4 regions of the Brevibacillus sp. WF146 genome follow, and region 1 is predicted to be linked to each of the others. Evidence: predicted binding sites of a transcription regulator. Region 1 holds the regulator's gene; each other region holds the start of a gene.
The links. Region 1 encodes LexA, which represses DNA repair genes until DNA is damaged. Its sites were predicted from a motif close to CGAACATATGTTCG; they were not measured.
Positions count from the first base shown of each region.

Region 2: the regulator LexA is predicted to act here: its motif matches at 2,442-2,455, upstream of uvrB (excinuclease ABC subunit UvrB).
Region 3: the regulator LexA is predicted to act here: its motif matches at 2,323-2,336, upstream of A6764_RS01335 (ImmA/IrrE family metallo-endopeptidase).
Region 4: the regulator LexA is predicted to act here: its motif matches at 2,556-2,569, upstream of A6764_RS08930 (DNA polymerase IV).

Region 1 covers NZ_CP109943.1:2,290,103-2,294,630, reverse strand. Annotated here, with positions in the region: gene A6764_RS11365 (HelD family protein) at 1-266, opposite strand, end outside; gene crcB (fluoride efflux transporter CrcB) at 300-665, opposite strand; gene A6764_RS11355 (DUF896 domain-containing protein) at 756-953, opposite strand; gene A6764_RS11350 (cell division suppressor protein YneA) at 1,058-1,396, opposite strand; gene lexA (transcriptional repressor LexA) at 1,554-2,177, shown strand; gene A6764_RS11340 (DUF456 domain-containing protein) at 2,307-2,795, opposite strand; gene A6764_RS11335 (DUF4269 domain-containing protein) at 3,004-3,573, shown strand; gene glnA (type I glutamate--ammonia ligase) at 3,616-4,528, opposite strand, start outside.
Region 2 covers NZ_CP109943.1:694,684-699,211, forward strand. Annotated here, with positions in the region: gene A6764_RS03415 (YcdB/YcdC domain-containing protein) at 1-1,332, shown strand, start outside; gene A6764_RS03420 (flagellar hook assembly protein FlgD) at 1,420-2,352, opposite strand; gene uvrB (excinuclease ABC subunit UvrB) at 2,527-4,503, shown strand; gene uvrA (excinuclease ABC subunit UvrA) at 4,520-4,528, shown strand, end outside.
Region 3 covers NZ_CP109943.1:223,307-227,834, reverse strand. Annotated here, with positions in the region: gene pdaA (delta-lactam-biosynthetic de-N-acetylase) at 1-696, opposite strand, end outside; gene A6764_RS01350 (hypothetical protein) at 902-1,054, opposite strand; gene A6764_RS01345 (hypothetical protein) at 1,062-1,211, opposite strand; gene A6764_RS01340 (winged helix-turn-helix transcriptional regulator) at 1,297-1,629, shown strand; gene A6764_RS01335 (ImmA/IrrE family metallo-endopeptidase) at 1,764-2,300, opposite strand; gene A6764_RS01330 (helix-turn-helix domain-containing protein) at 2,411-2,764, opposite strand; gene A6764_RS01325 (helix-turn-helix domain-containing protein) at 2,931-3,149, shown strand; gene A6764_RS01320 (hypothetical protein) at 3,212-3,406, shown strand; gene A6764_RS01315 (DUF7916 family protein) at 3,473-4,390, opposite strand; gene nagE (N-acetylglucosamine-specific PTS transporter subunit IIBC) at 4,505-4,528, opposite strand, start outside.
Region 4 covers NZ_CP109943.1:1,811,665-1,816,192, forward strand. Annotated here, with positions in the region: gene A6764_RS08920 (cadherin-like beta sandwich domain-containing protein) at 1-1,188, opposite strand, end outside; gene A6764_RS22380 (hypothetical protein) at 2,228-2,467, opposite strand; gene A6764_RS08930 (DNA polymerase IV) at 2,626-3,867, shown strand; gene A6764_RS08935 (YhjD family protein) at 3,864-4,307, shown strand; gene A6764_RS08940 (YolD-like family protein) at 4,304-4,528, shown strand, end outside.

The sequences.
Region 1 (4,528 bases):
ATCCCGCGCTTGCCGATATAGACGATGTCCAGCTCGTACGTCTCGTCCTTGAGAAAGTCCACCCGGCCGAAGTACGGTTTGTCCTTCCCTTGGTCTTCCAGATACCGCAGTTCCTTGGCCTTTTTGTAAGCGACCACCTGCTTCACGTAGTCGTCGGTCACTTCCCGAACTTCTTCGCGCAGCATCTCGATCTCCCGTTCGATGGCGGACACCGTTTCATCCAGCCGTTTTTGTTCCCGTTCGTAATCCGGATGCCGAATCGTCACGTCCATCCTCCTTTCGCTTCGAACGCGGCTGGCTCAGCCCACATGCCGGCCCAGCCAGACCCCGGCTCCGCAGGCCAACAGGCCAATGCCTGCGCTGAGCAGCACATACGCCAATCCGCGTCCGATGTTCCCGTCTCCGAAAAAGGTGACCACCTCCAGAGAAAAGGTGGAAAAGGTCGTAAAGCCGCCCAACAGCCCGGTGGTGAAGAGCAGGTACAGCTCCGGTGAGAGAAACCCCCGCTCCTTTCCCCAGGCGTATAAGAGCCCGATGCAAAACGAACCCACAACGTTGGCCGCCCACGTACCTGCCGGCCAGCCCGGCTGGTTCATCACCAAGCCCAATCCGTACCGCATGATTGATCCCACGGCGCCGCCCACTGCGACAACCAGCCACGACATGCGCATTCCTCCCTGTTCGGCCCATATCGTCGTAGAAAAAGACATCCAAGCGTCATGCGTGGATGCCTTCCTGTGCCAGTACACGTTATCTTAATGTTTGGGACCGTTGTCTTCAAGATCTTCCACATAGCGGATCGATTCCAGGTTGGCCCGCAGGGACGCCTTGACAGCATCGATGTACTTGCGCCGCAGCGCCTGCTGCTCCTGTTTTTCTTCGTCGGTCAGGCCCTCTTCGCGGGATTTCTTGGCCAACTCGTTGATCCGTTTGATTTCCGCGTCGGTTACCACAGCCTCTCCCCCTACTCTCGGTAATGCCGCTCTATTATAACACATCGGCGGCACAACGCAAACGAAAGGAAAACTTGGGCCTGCTCCGCTGCCTGCGCTGCCGTCTACTCTCCGACGGGAACAGCCAGGCGCTGTCCGGGGTAAATGTTGGAGTTGTCCAGCCGGTTCATCTTTTTGATCGCGTACACCAGTTCACGCACTTCCATGCCGGCTTCGTCCTGGTACTGGACGGCAATTTTCCACAAGCTGTCCCCCGGCTGAACCGTCACTTCCTTCACGGGAACGACCGACGCCGACTCGGATGCGAACACAAGTTCTGTCAAGAAGTAAAAAAAGAGAGAGAATACCACGAAAAACACCAATGCTTGACCGCGTGTCACACCGATGCGGCTGCGGCGCTCCGGTTTTTTGGCAAAGCGGTTGTGTGCGGAAATTGCATGCATGATACCATCCCCCTGCAAACATACGTTCTATCGTCTTGTTCTCATCATAATGCGAACATGTGTTTTGTGTCAAGTTGAAATCGAACTTATGTTTGTCGAACGCAAGATCCCATGGTATAATATAGAAAACATGTTCGAGAAAACAGGGGTGTGGTCCATGTCCAAGCTATCCAATAGACAACAAGCCATTATCGACTTCATTCGCAAGGAAGTCCGCGACAAGGGGTATCCTCCGTCCGTTCGGGAAATCGGCGAGGCCGTCGGGCTGGCCTCCAGCTCCACCGTCCACGGTCACCTGGCCCGGCTGGAAAAGAAGGGGCTGATCCGGCGCGATCCCACCAAGCCGCGCGCGATTGAGCTGTTGACCGATGGCGACCGCTACCAGGAGGACTTCGAAGAATCCGTCGTTCGTGTGCCCGTCATCGGGAAGGTAACGGCAGGGCAGCCGATTACGGCGGTGGAACACGTCGAGGATTACTTTCCCCTGCCGGAGCACATCGTCACCTCGGACAAGGTGTACATGCTCCGCGTGTCGGGCGACAGCATGATCGAGGCGGGCATCCTCGACGGCGACTACGTCATCGTGCGCCAGCAAAACGTGGCCAACAACGGCGACATCGTCGTGGCCATGACCGATGAGGACGAAGCCACCGTCAAGCGCTTCTTCAAGGAAAAAAACCACTTCCGCCTGCAGCCGGAAAACTCCACGATGGAACCGATCATTCTGGACTCGGTCACGATTCTGGGGAAAGTGATCGGGGTGTACCGGTTGATTCACTAGCAAAAGGAGGAGCCCGTATCTTTCCCGACCGTAGGCGAAAGATACGGGCTCCTTTCTGTGTATCGTCGCGGTCAGACCGGAACGATCCGGGGCAGGGGTTGCATCCCGCTGCCCATTCGATTCACGGGCCTACAAGGCGGCGATGAAGAACCAAATGATCATCACGATTTGCAGGACGACCTTGACGACCGCGCTGCCGAGAAATCCGACAAGCGATCCCACGCCCGCCTTAACCGCCCGCTCGAGCGGTTGGTTGGAGACGAACAGCTCCACCAGCACCACAAACAGGAACGGCAGGATCAGCATCCCGAACGGCGGAAACAGGAAAATCCCGAGAAAAATGCCGACCGCCGCGGCAATCGACGACCACTTGGAACCGCCGTACCGCTTCACGAAGTACATATTGGTCAGCAAATCGGCTCCGTACAGCAGCACGCTCAGCACCGCCATCCCCCACCAGAACGACGCCGGCAGCCCGGCTCCCGGTTCGGCGAGGACAAAGTGGTACAGCAGGAACCCTGCCCACAGCAATATCGTATCCGGCAAAACCGGCAGAAAAATACCGGCGATGCTTGCGACAAACAACGCCACGATGACGATCCACAGCAGTATCTCCATCGGGTACACTCCTTTCTGTAAGGATATACGGATCAGGGCGCCATCCGTTGCATCATTCTTTTCATCCTTGTCCACATTGTTGCCTGATCAGCCCCGTCCGAACCCCGGCGGTACGGGCGGACGGCGCTGACAGAATCCAATTACGACGGCCGGGGGCATGACCGCGTCCTGTTTGTCAAAACGCTTCCCCCGCAGGAGGAAGACTGAGGTGAACAACTGGCACGACCTCACGTATCTGCAAGCGGGAACCCCCCGACAGCGCGCCGCCTGGGAGGCCATCCACCGCTTGGGCATCATGGAGCGGCTTCAGGCATACCAGCCGGTGCTGGCGGGAACGATTCCGCTGGACATCGACGTGGCGGACAGCGATCTGGACGTGATCTGCTGCGCGAGCGATTTGGACGCATTCGATCGCTTCGTTCGCGATGCGTTTGGCCGGCAGGACGGCTTTTCCCAGCAACGCTGTGACGTCAACGGCGTGCCGTCCAGCGTCACTTCCTTTTGGCACGGCGGATTTGCGTTCGAACTGTTCGCCCAGCCCGTACCCGCCGATCGGCAAAACGCCTACCGCCACATGGTGATGGAGGCCCGCCTGCTGGCCCTCTCCGGCGAACAGGCCAGAGAGGGTATCCGGGAGCTGAAGCGGAACGGAATGAAAACGGAGCCTGCGTTCGCCCGCTATTTCGGCATTCCCGGCGACGATCCCTATCAAGCCCTGCTGGAGTGGGAACGGTTCAGCGACGCGGAGCTGGCGGAACTCATACAAAAAAGAACCTGATGACGTCATCCGTCACCAGGTTCTTTTTTCGTTGTATGCCGATCAATAGGTGGTCATGTACTGTTCGCGCTCCCAATCGTGGACGCGGGTGCGGAACATATCCCATTCGATTTCTTTCGCCTCGATGAAGTGGATCAGGGCATGCTCGCCCAGCGCTTCGCAGATGACCGGATCGGCCTTCAGGCACTCGATCGCTTCCTTCAAGGTAGCCGGCAGGCTTTCGATGCCGGCAGCTTCGCGCTCTTCCTCGGTCATCACGTAGATGTTGCGATCCACCGCTGCGGGCAGCTCCATTTTGTTCTTGATGCCGTTCAGCCCTGCTTTCAGCATGACGGCGAGGGCCAGGTACGGGTTGGCAGCCGGGTCCGGGTTGCGCACTTCGATCCGCGTGCTCAAACCGCGGGAAGCCGGGATGCGTACCAGCGGCGAACGGTTTTTCGCCGACCAGGCCACGTAGCACGGCGCTTCATAGCCGGGCACCAGACGCTTGTAGGAGTTCACCAGCGGATTGGTGATGGCCGCAAATCCGCGGGCATGGTGCAGGATGCCGGCCAGGTAGTGTTTGGCCGTCTGGCTCAGGCCCAGCGGGTCGGATTCGTCGTAGAACGCATTTTCGCTGCCGCGGAAGAGAGATTGGTGAGCGTGCATGCCGGAACCGTTTACGCCAAACAGCGGCTTGGGCATGAACGTCGCGTGCAGACCGTGCTGACGGGCAATGGTCTTGACCACCAGTTTGAAGGTGACGATTTGGTCAGCCGCCTGCAGCGCGTCGGCGTACTTGAAGTCAATCTCGTGCTGGCCGGGCGCTACCTCATGGTGGGACGCTTCAATTTCGAAGCCCATTTTTTCCAGGGTGAGGACGATGTCGCGGCGACAGTTTTCGCCGAGGTCGAGCGGCGCGAAGTCAAAGTACCCGCCCTGGTCGTTCAGATCGAGCGTCGGCTCCCCTTTCTCG
Region 2 (4,528 bases), 1.6 Mb from region 1:
AATACGGGCCCCGTGCTTGGGGATCAGCAGGTGATCGCAAAGGCATCGGCGTTTTTGTCCCGCCTGCATCCGCACGGCTTGTCGTACCACCCCCGCGCCGTGACGCGCCAGGGCGAACTAAGGACGGTCCGCTTCGTCCGCACCATCCGCAACATCTCGCTCGACGACGGCTATGATTGCTTCGTCACGGTCGACCAGTCCGGCCGGATTGTCGGGTTTCGCACCTTTGACGGCGCCCTTTATCAAAAATGGAGCCCGGCGTCGTTTCCTTCCGCGCAGCGGATCATGTCCCCCGCGACAGCCAAGCAGCGCTACGTCCAGAGTCATCCGCTGGAGCCCGTCTATCTGCTGCCGAGCCCATACGACGGCCGCACACCGGTCGAGGCCCGGCTGGTCTACGCGATCAGGGACGGCGTGGTGCGCGGCCCGCACTCCGGCAGCGCGCTGGATGCCGTGAAGGGGAGCCGGCTGGCGGCATCCCGTCAACAAGCGGAGGTTCGCACGCTGACCGTGACGGGAACAGGAGAAGCATGGACAGCGCGGACAGAAGCGGAAGCGCAGGAACTGGTCAGGCGGGCACTGGGGGCGGATGTGCAAAAGCTACCGGTGACCGTCTATACGGACGCGCGGGACAGCGGCGAGCAGCACCGCTTTTTTATCTGGGGGTTTTTTGACGAAGGCGTGGGCGACCGGGACAAAGCGTATGCCCTGGGCCAGTTTCCCCGCGACGTGAGCCCGGCGCTGCGCACCCACGTCCTGCTGGAAACGGACGCCGCGTCAGGCCGGCTCATCCGCGTCGTGCTGGACGATGGGCTGCACGGGGGGCGCCCAACGGACAAAAAACGGGATTGGGCGGCCGCCACTGCCCTGTTGGAGCGCCTGCTGCCGGCCGGTACCCACAAGCTGCGCGTGCAGGATACGGGAGGAGAAAACCGGACCTGGATCACCGCCGATCCGGTCGTCAACGGCATTCCCGTCTTTTGGGAGGACGAGCGGGAGGAAGAAGGTGCGTACACTATTTCCGTCAATCCGCTGGACGGTTCGATCCAGGAGGTGTCGTTCGCCCTGCCTGACTGGGCCGCCATCCGTTATCCCTCGCCCGCCGCGGCCGTCTCCGAACAGCAGGCGGTTCAGGCCCTGCTTGCCGCGTACCCGCTGGAGCTGGTGTACGTCCGCGGCGATCGGCCGCACACGGATGGGCAGACCTGGCAGCTTGCCTACGATCTCTCGTTCCGGCAGTCGCGTTCCCACTGCTTTTGCGGCGTGGAAGTGAAGGTGGACCTGACCGTTTATGTGGATGGACATACCGGAACCGTCGTCGTCCGTGAATGAAACGCGCCCGCGAAAGCCAAACAGCCGCACCTGCCTGTTCGGCCGGTACGGCTGTTTTTTTGTCTTGTGTGAGGGCTCGCGCTAGGGTTATTGCGCAGTTGCTTCGAACCCGACAATCTGGCTCAGCTTCACCTTTTTGTCGTCTTCCAGGACAAACTCCACCATGCCGTTCTTCATGCTGACCGCCTTGATCACGCCGGTGCTTTCGGTGGTGGACGTGGTGCCGTCCGGGTTGGTGGCCGTCTCGGTGTAGGTGATCGTGTAGCCGATCATCTGGGCGTACTGGAGTGTGTTGTTCATCGGCAGGTTGTCCGGCTTCACCGACATGCCGGTCACGTCTTCCAGCTTGATGGTCTTGCCGTTGTCCAACTGGAATTCCACTTTGCCATCCTTCATCGTAAAGCCGACAATCACGCCGTTCTTGATCTCGTCAACGGTGGTGATGTCGTCCGTCGTATCCGGATTGCCGTCCTTGTCCACCTGCTGCGTCTCCTTGTAGGAGATCTGCTTGCCGATCATTTCCGCGTACTTCAGGCTGTTGTCCAGTTCGGTCCCGGTCATGCCCTTGGACTCCAGGCCGCTCACCCATTCGCGCGGGATCGGTGTCTGCTCGCCCGCGATCCGGAAGTAGATTTTGCCGTTATCCATGGAGACCGATTCGATGACGCCCGTCTTTTTCTCGTGTGTCACTTCGCCGGTCAGCTCGTCCACCTTCTGCAAATCGTAGGTGGCCGTCTTCCCGATCAGGCCCTCATACTCGCGCAGGGTGAGCATGCTGCTGTTGGATTGCTCCATCAGGTTGGCCATTTTCGTGATTTTTTCCACCATGGTCATGATGCTGGTCTGCTGGATAAACTGCGAGTTGTCCATCGGAGAGAGCGGGTCCTGGTTTTTCAACTGCTCCAGCAGCAGTTTCATAAAGGCGTTCTGGTCCATCTCGGTGGTAAACTCTTTTTTGCCCTTGTAGCTCCAACTGGGCTGTATGTAAGGATTGTTGGTAACGCTTCCTGTGTCTGCCATGGCGATCCTCCCTGACATGTCGGGTGTGTCGTTCACACATACGTAGAGACTCACTATCAGTATCGGCAGAAGCGGGCGGCGGGTGAAGACAAACATTTGTTCGAATTCCGGCTTATTTTTTGAACGATTGTGCTATAATGGAAAATGACATGTGACAAGGAGATGAACGAGGGAATGGACCGTTTTGAATTGGTATCGGAGTATCAGCCGTCCGGTGACCAGCCGACCGCCATTGCCGAACTGGTGGAGGGCGTGAAGGCGGGCAAGCGGCACCAGACGCTGCTGGGGGCGACCGGTACGGGAAAAACCTTTACGGCGGCGCAGGTGATCGCCCAGGTGAACAAGCCGACGCTGGTGATCGCCCACAACAAGACCTTGGCTGCGCAGTTGTGCGCCGAGTTCAAGGAGTTTTTCCCCAAAAACGCCGTCGAATACTTCGTCAGCTACTACGACTACTACCAACCGGAAGCGTACATTCCCCAATCGGATACCTATATCGAAAAAGACTCCAGCATCAACGACGAGATCGACAAGCTGCGCCACTCGGCCACCAGCGCCTTGTTCGAGCGGCGGGACGTGATCATCGTCGCGTCCGTCTCGTGCATTTACGGGTTGGGTTCCCCGGAAGAGTACCGGGAGCTTGTGCTGTCGCTGCGCGTCGGGATGGAGAAAAGCCGGGACGAGGTGCTGCACCGGCTGGTGGACATCCAGTACGACCGCAACGACATCAACTTCACCCGCGGGACCTTCCGCGTTCGCGGGGACGTCGTGGAGATCTTTCCCGCGTCCCACGGCGAACAGGCGATCCGCGTGGAGTTTTTCGGAGACGAGATCGAACGGATCACGGCGATTGACGTGGTGACCGGAGAGATTATCGGCCAGCGCGACCATGTCGCCATCTTCCCGGCATCCCACTACGTGACCCGCGAGGAGAAAATGAAGCGGGCCATCCAGAGCATTGAAGCGGAACTGGAAGAGCGGCTGGCCGAACTGCGCGCCGCGGGCAAGCTGCTGGAGGCGCAGCGCCTGGAGCAGCGCACCCGCTACGACATGGAAATGATGATGGAGATGGGCTTCTGCTCCGGCATCGAAAACTACTCCCGCCACCTGACGGGGCTGCCGCCGGGGCACCCGCCGTACACGCTGCTCGACTATTTTCCGAAAGACTTCCTCGTCATCATCGACGAGTCGCACATGACGTTGCCGCAGATTCGCGGGATGTACAACGGGGACCGGGCGCGCAAGGATGTCCTGGTCGAGCACGGCTTCCGTCTGCCGTCGGCGCGGGACAACCGGCCGCTCACCTTCGAAGAGTTTGAGTCCAAGGTGAATCAGGCGATCTACATCTCCGCCACGCCGGGGCCGTACGAGCTGGAGCACTGCCCGGTCGTGGTGCAGCAGGTGATTCGCCCCACCGGCCTGGTCGACCCGACCATTTCCGTGCGGCCGATCAAGGGGCAGATCGACGACCTGATCGGCGAGATTCGGGCCACGATCGCCAAGGATGAGCGCGTGCTGGTCACGACGCTGACGAAAAAGATGGCCGAGGACCTGACCGACTATCTGAAGGAAATCGGGATCAAGGTGCGCTACCTGCACTCCGACATCAAGACGATCGAGCGGATGCAGATCCTGCGCTCCCTGCGGCTGGGGGAATTTGACGTGCTGATCGGGATCAACCTCCTGCGGGAGGGGCTGGACCTGCCCGAAGTGTCGCTGGTGGCGATTCTCGACGCGGACAAGGAAGGGTTCCTCCGCAACGAGCGCTCGCTGATCCAGACGATCGGCCGGGCGGCCCGCAACGCCGAGGGACGCGTCATCATGTACGCCGACCGGATCACCGACTCCATGGCAGCGGCCATCCGGGAGACGGAGCGGCGCCGTTCCATCCAGATCGCGTACAATGAAAAGCACGGCATTACGCCGCAGACCGTGAAGAAAGCCGTCCGCGAAGTGATCGAGGCGACGCGGGTGGCGGAAGAGAAAGCCGAATACCTGCCGCACGCCGACTTCAAGAAGATGTCGAAGAAAGACCGCCTGGCCGTGATTGAACGGATGGAAGAAGAAATGAAGGAAGCGGCGCGCAACCTGATGTTTGAACGCGCGGCCGAACTGCGCGACTTGATACTGGAGCTGAAGGCGGAGCTCTAAGAAAAGAGGTATGTTCATGCCATTG
Region 3 (4,528 bases), 2.1 Mb from region 1:
CTTGCGCGCCTCGTCGATGATTGCGCCCAGCGCTTCCGCGTTGTCGCGGGAGACGGCGTGCAGCAGGATGACGGCACCCGGGTGAAGCTGCGAGATGACGTTGTCGTACGCGTACCGCCAGCCTCTCTGCACCTTGGTGTCCCAGTCTTTGTAGGCAATCGACCAGAAGACGCTGGTATAGCCCAACTCCTTGCAGGCGGCAAGGGAGCGGTCGCTGAAAATTCCCCGGGGCGGACGCAAAAAGCGCATCTCTTTTTGACCAGTGATCCGGGCAACTTCCGTCTGTACGTTTTCCAACTCCTCCCTGATGCGGGCGTTGGGAATTGTCGTCATGTCGGGGTGGCTCCAGGAGTGGTTTCCGATGAGATGCCCTTCGTCCGCCATCCGTTTGACCAGTTCCGGCTGGTCCTTCACGTAATGTCCGGTCACAAAAAAAATGGCCGGCACCTTTTTGGCCTTGAGCGTGTCCAAAATTTGCCCCGTGTAGCCGTTTTCGTACCCGTTGTCAAAGGTAAGAAACAGTTCTTTTTTGGTCGTATCCCCCAAAAAGATGGCCCCGTGCTTCTCCACAACGGACTTGAATCCTTCCTGGTCGATGGAAGGAAGCTGGCCGTCCCTGCTCTTTTTAAAGCCAAAATGGTACGCCGTATCCGGATGGGCAGCCGCATGTGCCGTAACGATGGTAACGAGCAGCAAGACAGCGGAAAGAATGGTGAAGCGCTTCAAGGTAACCCGCCCTCCTTTGTGACAATAGGCTTCCCTTTTTCTCCTAGCGATATTGTCCCAACAACGTTGGCAAGTTATGTACCTACCGTGACCAGGCTCTTTTGGAAAAAAACAACGCGACGCCACAAACAAAACGGCCTTCCCCTGCCGCATGGACCGGGAAGGCCGGACGTCCTCAGACCTCCTCCCAGGGAACGGGTCGAGGGGCCGGAATGGGATACTGCTCGGAGCGATCGGGGGTTCCGGCTCGGGTCTTGTCAACGGAACCGACCGGAACCTTGTCTTCCACTTCAAAAATGGCCTTGGCCCTGTCCTTTTGGCCGGGCATGGAGCACTCACCTCCTGACGATTCCATTCACTAGCATGCCGATCTGCAGGAGGCGGCATACGGGCGGGGGAATGGCCGCGTTTTCCGGCCCCATTTGAAATGGGCTGCAGCCGTGGACGGCATACGTCATGCCCGCCATTACGGGAATCGACAGCACGGCTCATTCCGCCTGATTGTTACAGTCCAGGTTTTGATGCAAGTAAAAAAGAGCGGTATACTGAATGAAGAATGAGGTGATTTCCATGAAGCAGTCTTCTTTGTGCCCGAAGTTTGAAAAAGCCATGCATCTGCTTGGCAAGCGTTGGACAGGGCTGATCTTGCACCAGCTTCTTTCGGGACCGCAGCGTTTTTGTGCGATTGAAGAGGCGCTTCCGATCAGCGGCAGGCTTTTGTCGGAACGGCTGAAGGATTTGGAGAAGGAAGGACTCGTACATCGGGAGGTCTATACGGATTCCGCTCCGGTGAGGGTGGAATATTCGCTTACGGATAAAGGACGCGCCCTGGAACCGATCATCAAAGGCGTCGAGAAATGGGCACAAATGTGGATCGAACTGGATCAGGAAGCAGCCAACTGAACGGACCACAAACAAAGCGCCGGACATGTGTTCGGCGCTGATTTATTGGAAAGGACCGCGTTTCGTGCGGGGACGCTTTCCTTGTCGGGACATGTTTCGGACATGCTCCGAACATGCTCCGGCGGCAGAGCGGATCAAGCGGGACGCGGGCCCCTGCCGTGGAGGCCGGCGACAAACTGGCGGTGCAGGCGTTCGCTGATGATGCGGCGGCGAATCTGGGCGAGCCGTTTTTCGGCGAGCTGCCGGGTCACTCCAAACTCCTGGGCCAGCAAGCAGGCCGGATGGGTCTGGCAGTCGGTGAGTCTCAACTTGGCTACCATGAAAAACGGCAGGGCCGCGTAAAGTTGAAACTGCGAAGCCTGAGCCTCCTGCAGGTCGCGGAACGATTTTCTCATCTCAAGCTGTTTCCCGGTGTGACCGCGCAAAATGTGACCCAGCTCATGAAAAAACTGTTCCCGCTGGACCGGCCTGGGCAGGGCGGAATTGATCGTGATGCAGCGGTAGCGGCCGGCTTCGTACCGCATCGACGGGCAAGGGCGGTACACAAGATCAATGCCGAGGGCGTCGGCGACCGCTTCCTCGCGCAGATCTCCCGCATGCCGCATCCCCAGTTCGGCATAAAAAGCGCCCACCCATTTTTCCAGATCCGTTTGTTTGTAATCGCGGAGCATGTTCATTCCCCCTTTTTGTAAAAGAACATATGTTCGGTTTTGCGACAAAAAGAAAATGCCGTGCACGGGACGGGACAGGTGTTCGGAATGGCACGTCCTGCCCCTGCCGGTCATTGTTTGTCCGACTGTCGGGCTTTCCACCGCAAATAGTCGATGTGCTTTTTCACTTCTTCAATCTCGGATGGGCTCAATCCCTCCAAGTCAAAGAACGAAATATGCTCCTCCGGGTTTTTCCGGGTTCCCCACGACGGTGTCGGGTCATCCGTTTTGCCGAGGAGGAAATCGGCGGAGACGTTGAACACATCGGCAGCTTTCGAAAGCAGATGGTTGTCCACGCTCTTTTTCTCACCCGACTCAATCCGCGAGAGCACCGTGTTGTGAATCTGCAATTTTTCGGCCAATTGGATTTGGGACCACCGCCTTTGTTCCCGGAGCCATTTGATCCGTTGACCGACTGTTGACATCATTCGTCACAACCTTTCCGCTATGGCAATAATCATTCTAACAATTTTCCATAACGGAAAACACAACTTTGTTAATTTGACAAAGAACATGTTGACTTTGTGAAAATTGAAACGGTATGATAATGGTTAAGAATTTGCTGATTTGGCAAATAAAGGGGGATGCCGATTGGACAGGGTCAACCTGGAGTTCATCGCAAGACGACGGCTCGAAACGGGGATCACGTTGCAGGACATGGCGGAATCGCTGGGCTTCAAGAACGCGTCTACCTACCTGAAGTACGAAAAGGGCGAGTACGACTTCAAGGCGAACCATCTGCCGGTATTGGCCAGAAAGCTGAAATGCGAACTGCGCGACTTGTTTCAGTGTTTGATTTTGCTGATATGACAAACAAAGAGGCGAGCAGACCACAGAACGATACGGCGAGAGATCAGTCGGGGGGGAAAGAGGTGGAAGCCCGGGAAGCCAATAAACGGCAGTTGGAAATCTGGAAAAAGACACTGGCGTACGAGCTTGCGATGATGGAGCCCCAAAGCGTTCCTGCCTGCCAGGATTTTCTCCGGCGCTTGGAGTCGTTTGAGCGGGAACTGCAAAGGGAGAGCGAAGCGGCGCTGACCGCCCCGTTTGCCGGGCGGGTGCCGTGATGAAGAAAAGCGGTTTCCCCGAACGGAAGTGCCCACGGGGAAACCGCTTCGTTGTGCTGCCTGGCGTTACCGCAGGACCGATGCGGCCATCCGCACATAGGTATGCCGTTTTCCGCGTACGGCGATGGAGTAGTGCATGATGTTTTCCGGGATGGCGATGCCGGTGTAGCCAGCGTCGCCGATGTGATACAGATCGGCCCCGGCCATTTTGCTGTTCAGCGCGATCTGGCGAATGGTCGCCTCGTCCGCCCCTTCCTGGCTGGTACCGGTGGCCAGCAGGGCCAGCGCGCCGTGGCGGTGGACCCGATCGACCATGGCTTTGGCCGCATCAAGCGTGATGCCGGGAATGGTACCGGGTGAGGGGAGCAGGATGATGTCCGCCCCCGCTTCGATAAACCCGACGATCGTCTGCTCTCCCACCAAATCACCGCCGGCTTCGCCTTCCACGCCGGCGCCGTGCATTTTCCCGGCCATGATCAACATGTCTTCGCCCATGACTTCACGGGCGGTGCGGATCGCCTGCCCGATTTCCCGGTTGGTCACTCCGGTCTTGGGGTTGCCGGTCAGGCAGAGGAAGTCAAATCCGAGCTGTTTCGCCTCGGCAAAGGTCTCCGCCGAGGCCAGCCGCCCTGGGGGCAGGGTGAGCAGTTGTTCCGCCGGTCTGGCCTGTGGATCGACCGGTTCCAGATTGAGGCCGACGGGACGTCCGATGAGCCGTTTCAGCTCGTGTACCGTCTCATCGGGCGCGGAGGCGGTCAGTCCCTCCACGTGTGGCTGAAACACGTCAAAGAAATTGAGCAGGATCATGTCGGCTCCAAAGGCGGCGGCCAGTTCCGCGTTGGTGACGCTGGGGTAGAGCGGGGCGACGGCGGAGATCACCTCGGCCACCAGCACCCGCCCTTCCGAGGCCTTGATCGCCCGCTTCAAATCCTGCCCGGTCATCTGCGAAAAATCGGAAGCAGTGCAGTCCAACAATCGTTTCATCGTCTTCCTCCCTGTGACAACAATGTCGTGCCGACATAAAGCAGCCCACCCGGCGCGGCAGGGCGTGGCCGGGTGGGAAAGTGCATCGTCGTCTGGCGAGCGTCGATACGGGGCTTACATCTTTTTGATTTCGTCCTT
Region 4 (4,528 bases), 480 kb from region 1:
CAGTTCTCCCAGCGCTCCCTGAATGATGCCGGCCGATCCGTCGGCCGTGTCCCGGTAGTCCATGATGGCAACGTAGTCGCTGATGTTCTGGACGTGTTCGGACAGCCATGTCGCCGTTCCCCTCCAGGGGATGTTCTGCGCTTGGGCGGCTGAATCGTACCATCTGGGGATCACGGTGCCAAACGGCAGGTTGATCCCGGCAGCGTCTCTTCGCTGAATCATCTTGGAGAGACCGTCCAGGTACTGAATCTGGACGGAAGGCTGGGCGGTTTTGAAATCGGGCAGAATGTATGGCTCGATGTCCACGTTGACGCCGTCAAAGCGTTCGTCGGGAGCGGCGGAGAGGTTGTAGTTGATCACGTCTTCCATCGTCCGGACGGCGATCTCGTGGTAGCGGCTGTACGCGCCCATGTAGGGCAGGATCGTTCCGCCCGCGATGGTCGCGTGCACCTTGTACCCCCTGGAGTGGGCCCAGGAGACGAACGCCCGCACCTTCTCGGGCGCTTCCCGCATCACGTGCGTTCCGTACAATTGGTCGATGCCGAGGTAAAACGTCGTGACGGGATCCGACTGGAAGGTGGCGGTGTCCTGCGCCAGGGCGTCCAGCACCTCCTTGGAGCCGTCGTTGTAAAACAGGTTGTACGACGCTTTTTCCCAGATCCAGATGGCCCGGTCCTGCGGTTCCACGGTGACGGGTTCGGCTGCGGCGCCGCCAAGGCGGACGTACGTGGTCAGGCTGGTGCCGACATTTCCCCGGCGGTCGCTGGCCCGCGCTTCGATCCGGCTCGTTCCGGAGGCTCCGGCCGGCGGCTTCCAGAGGTACTTGTAGCGGCCGCTGGAACCGTCTGCCTTGGCCTTGAGCCATTTCCCTCCGTCGATCCTCACTTCCACGGAGGAGAGCGGGTTTTTCGCCTGCACCGACATTTCGATCATCACCGCCCCGTCCACCTGTGTGCCATCCGCCGGGCTGTCGATGGTGACGACCGGTTTGCTGGCCGCGGGATTCTCCACCTGCAGCGTGACAAATGGGGACCAGACCCCGTAGCGGGTCCCCGCGTCCCAGCCTTTCACGGCGATCTCGACGGGTCCGTCGTACCGGCTGGCGTCGATGTCGCAGTACCACGTGCCGGATCCGTCTCCGTCAGGATCGTCCGTGTGAACGTCTGCGAGTGTCTCGGCGTTGATCACGAGCATTAGCTCGTACGACCGTGATAGGTAAGGGTGCGTCCTCGCCTGCGCGGGGTGCGCATCGTGCGGATCCCCTTTTCCCCCACGTCACACCGTGCATGCGGCTTTCACCGCACACGGCGTTCCGCCATGTTCTCCCCAGCGGAGCGCATGGCTATGCCCCTTCGCTCCACAGGCATTACCCTGCTTCCTCGCTACTACGGGCTGCTGTCCTTCGGATGCAACGGCCATTTCCTGCCGTTTCGAAGCATCGCGGTTTGCCCCGCTTGGCATCTTCGTCCGAAGTTCCGACGTTCCCTGTACCCTAGCCTTGCATCTGCTGCCGTAGCCCTCCTCTCTGACCCGTCAGCCGTTCACCCGCCCGCAGTCGGATGGACGGGGGAACTCCATTCCCTTACCGGAGTGGAACAGAAGGAACGCGGACGAAGTTCCTTCCGCGACTGCCCCGCGCGACGCGGGGAGGAGGGGACTCGCCATGTCCCCGCCGGACGGGTCGTTCTTCCGAGGATTCGTGCCAACGCCGAGGCGTTCTCCTGGGCATAGCAGCTTTATGGCCCCCCGGCACCTTTGTCCGAAGCAAAGACGCCGCGCTTCACCGAGCTTCATACGCGTCCGAGGCAAATCGGCCGCGCATGTCGGAGGATCAGGCAGGAATGCCGACTTTCATTCCGGGCGGGCACTTCCCCCGCCGAATCGGATACAGAGTTAGACTCCCGAAGCGGGGAGCCCCCTGGTTTTGCCGCCCATTTCTAAGCGGATTGTCCAGGAACGTCGCGCACCGTCCACGTATGTGCCGGACACCCGGATGGTTCCCGCTTTGATTTGGTCTCCGTTCGCGTGCGAGTCGATCGTGATCGAGGCTTGGGCATGAGCGGGCGGAGGAGCGCTGAAAAAGGGAAACAAGGCCAACAGGGAAACGAGAAAAACACGGGCGAAAGGAGGCAAACCTGCGGTCATCCTGATGTGTCGCAACGTCATGTCAACTCCTTTCTGGATGTGCTGCGCGACCAAGGACGGGCCAAAGCCAAAGCCTTGATCGTTACCAACATTGTAATGTTTCAGAACGATTTTCAGTACGGCTTTTCACGTCTCTTTTGCGCCTGTAATTCCCGTTTGTCCGGCAAGGAGCGAAGGGCGGATGGTGAGCCTGCTGTTCCTCAAACGCCCAGCGCTTGACCTGCCGCAGGACCCGGCGGCCGTATCTTTTCCCTTTCGCGGAGATCGTAATGCGCATCAGCTCGATGCTGCCGTGCAGGTTGGTCAGCCCGGCGATGATCACGTAGCCGACCGCTCTGCCGCTCTGCCGTTCGGCAGAAAGCGGAAGAAAAAATTACCAGCGCTTTTTTTGCAAGCAGGGAGTATAAAACCGAACATATGTTTGCTATACTAAGAACAGATTTAAGATGAGAACAAATGTTCCTGTTGGGGGTGAGCATCATGACCAAGGACAGCAAGCGGATCATCTTCCTGGCTGACATGCAGAGCTTTTACGCCAGTATTGAAAAGGCGGCCCATCCGCAGCTGCGGGACAAACCGGTCGTCGTGGCCGGCGATCCCGAACGGCGCAGCGGCGTGGTTCTGGCCGCCTGCCCGATTGCCAAGTCGTACGGTGTCACCACGGCGGAGGCGCTGTGGCAGGCGCAGCAAAAGTGCCGGCATCTGGTGGTCGTTCGCCCGCGGATGGAGACGTACCTCCGCGTCTCCGTGCAGATTACCCGCATCTTTGAGTCGTTTACCGATCTGGTGGAGCCGTATTCCATCGACGAGCAGTTTCTGGACGTGACGGGAAGCGTCCGGCTGTTCGGCGACCCCTGGCGGATGGCCGAGGAAATCCGCCGCCGCGTCCGGCTGGAGACGGGGATTAACTCCCGGATCGGCATCGGGGAGAACAAGGTGCTCGCCAAGATGGCCTGCGACAACTTCGCCAAAAAGCGGGAGGAGGGGATCTTTTGGCTGAAGCGGGAAGAGCTGGCCGACACGCTCTGGAAGCTGCCGATCGAAAAGCTGTTCGGGGTGGGCTCGCGGATGAAGCGCCACTTTCACCGCATGGGCATCTACCAGATCGGGCAGCTCGCCCGCATGTCTCCGGCGGTGCTCGCCCGCCGCTGGGGCGTAAACGGCGAGGTGCTTTGGCGCACGGCTCACGGCCTGGACAATTCGCCGGTGTCGCTTCAGACCCACGAGACGCAAAAGGGCATCGGCCATCACATGACGCTGCCGCGCGACTATCACACCGCCGCCGAGATCAAGGTGGTGCTCCTGGAGCTGTGCGAGGAGGTATGCCGCCGGGCGCGGAGCAAGCGGCTGATGGGATCGGTCGTCTCGGTCGGATGCCGCGGGGCCGATTTTGATGCCCCTGCCGGCTTTGGGCGGCAGTTGAAGCTGCCGGAGCCGACCCATGACGCGATGACGCTGTACGAAGCGGCCTGCCGCCTGTTTGACCGGCACTGGCAGCAGACGCCGGTGCGCAGCGTCGGTGTCAGCCTGGAACAGTTGGTGCCCGACAATGTGGTTCAGCTCAACCTGTTTACCGACACGCACAGGCAGCGTTCGCTCGCCCGCGCCATGGACGACATCCGCGCCCGCTACGGACAGGATGCCATTTTGCGGGCCGTTTCCCTGCTGGGAGCGGGGCAGGCGCGGGAGCGTGCCCGCAAGATCGGGGGGCACTACAAGTGACGGAGCGGGACGGGCAGGCGGCGGAGGGAGAACAGGAACTGCTGCGCCTGTACATCCTGTTCGGTTTGCTGTTTCGCGCCGCCATGGCGGATTGGGGGCGGGTGCGGCAGGTTCCCTTGAAGCTGTCGTACCACTGGTTTTTCGAGGAACTGTCCCGCTGGGCGGAGCGGCAGCATCACAGACTGCGCCGCCATTTGCGGCAGCGGGGATGCGTCCTGCTGAGCGCCCGCCGGGAGCGAGGCGTCTACGTGGTGCAGTACCGGCAGCGCGGGTACGTGCGGGAGGCGGTCTACTCCATTGAGGTGCTGCGCGCCGAATGCCAGGAACTGGCCCGGCTGTGGATCATGCGGCAGCAAGCCCCCCGCCAGGACCCGGGCGCGATGGTGCCGGAACGTCATGCGCGGGGGATCGGCCGCGAAGAAGGAGAGAAGGCAACATGAGGGAAAAACGCGTGTCGAAGAAGGACAATTTGTTTGCGGCCAGCCGTTTTGTGCTGCCCGAGCATCGGGAGATGTACCTGCGGATCAAGGCGGAAGAGCGACGCTACATCCCCCCGGAACTGGACGAGGAACAACTGGCGGCCGTGAGCGAGCGGATCTGGGAAGCGTTCCAGACGGGCGGCGTCGTGAGCCTGACCTACTACGACGGCGAGGCGGCCCGC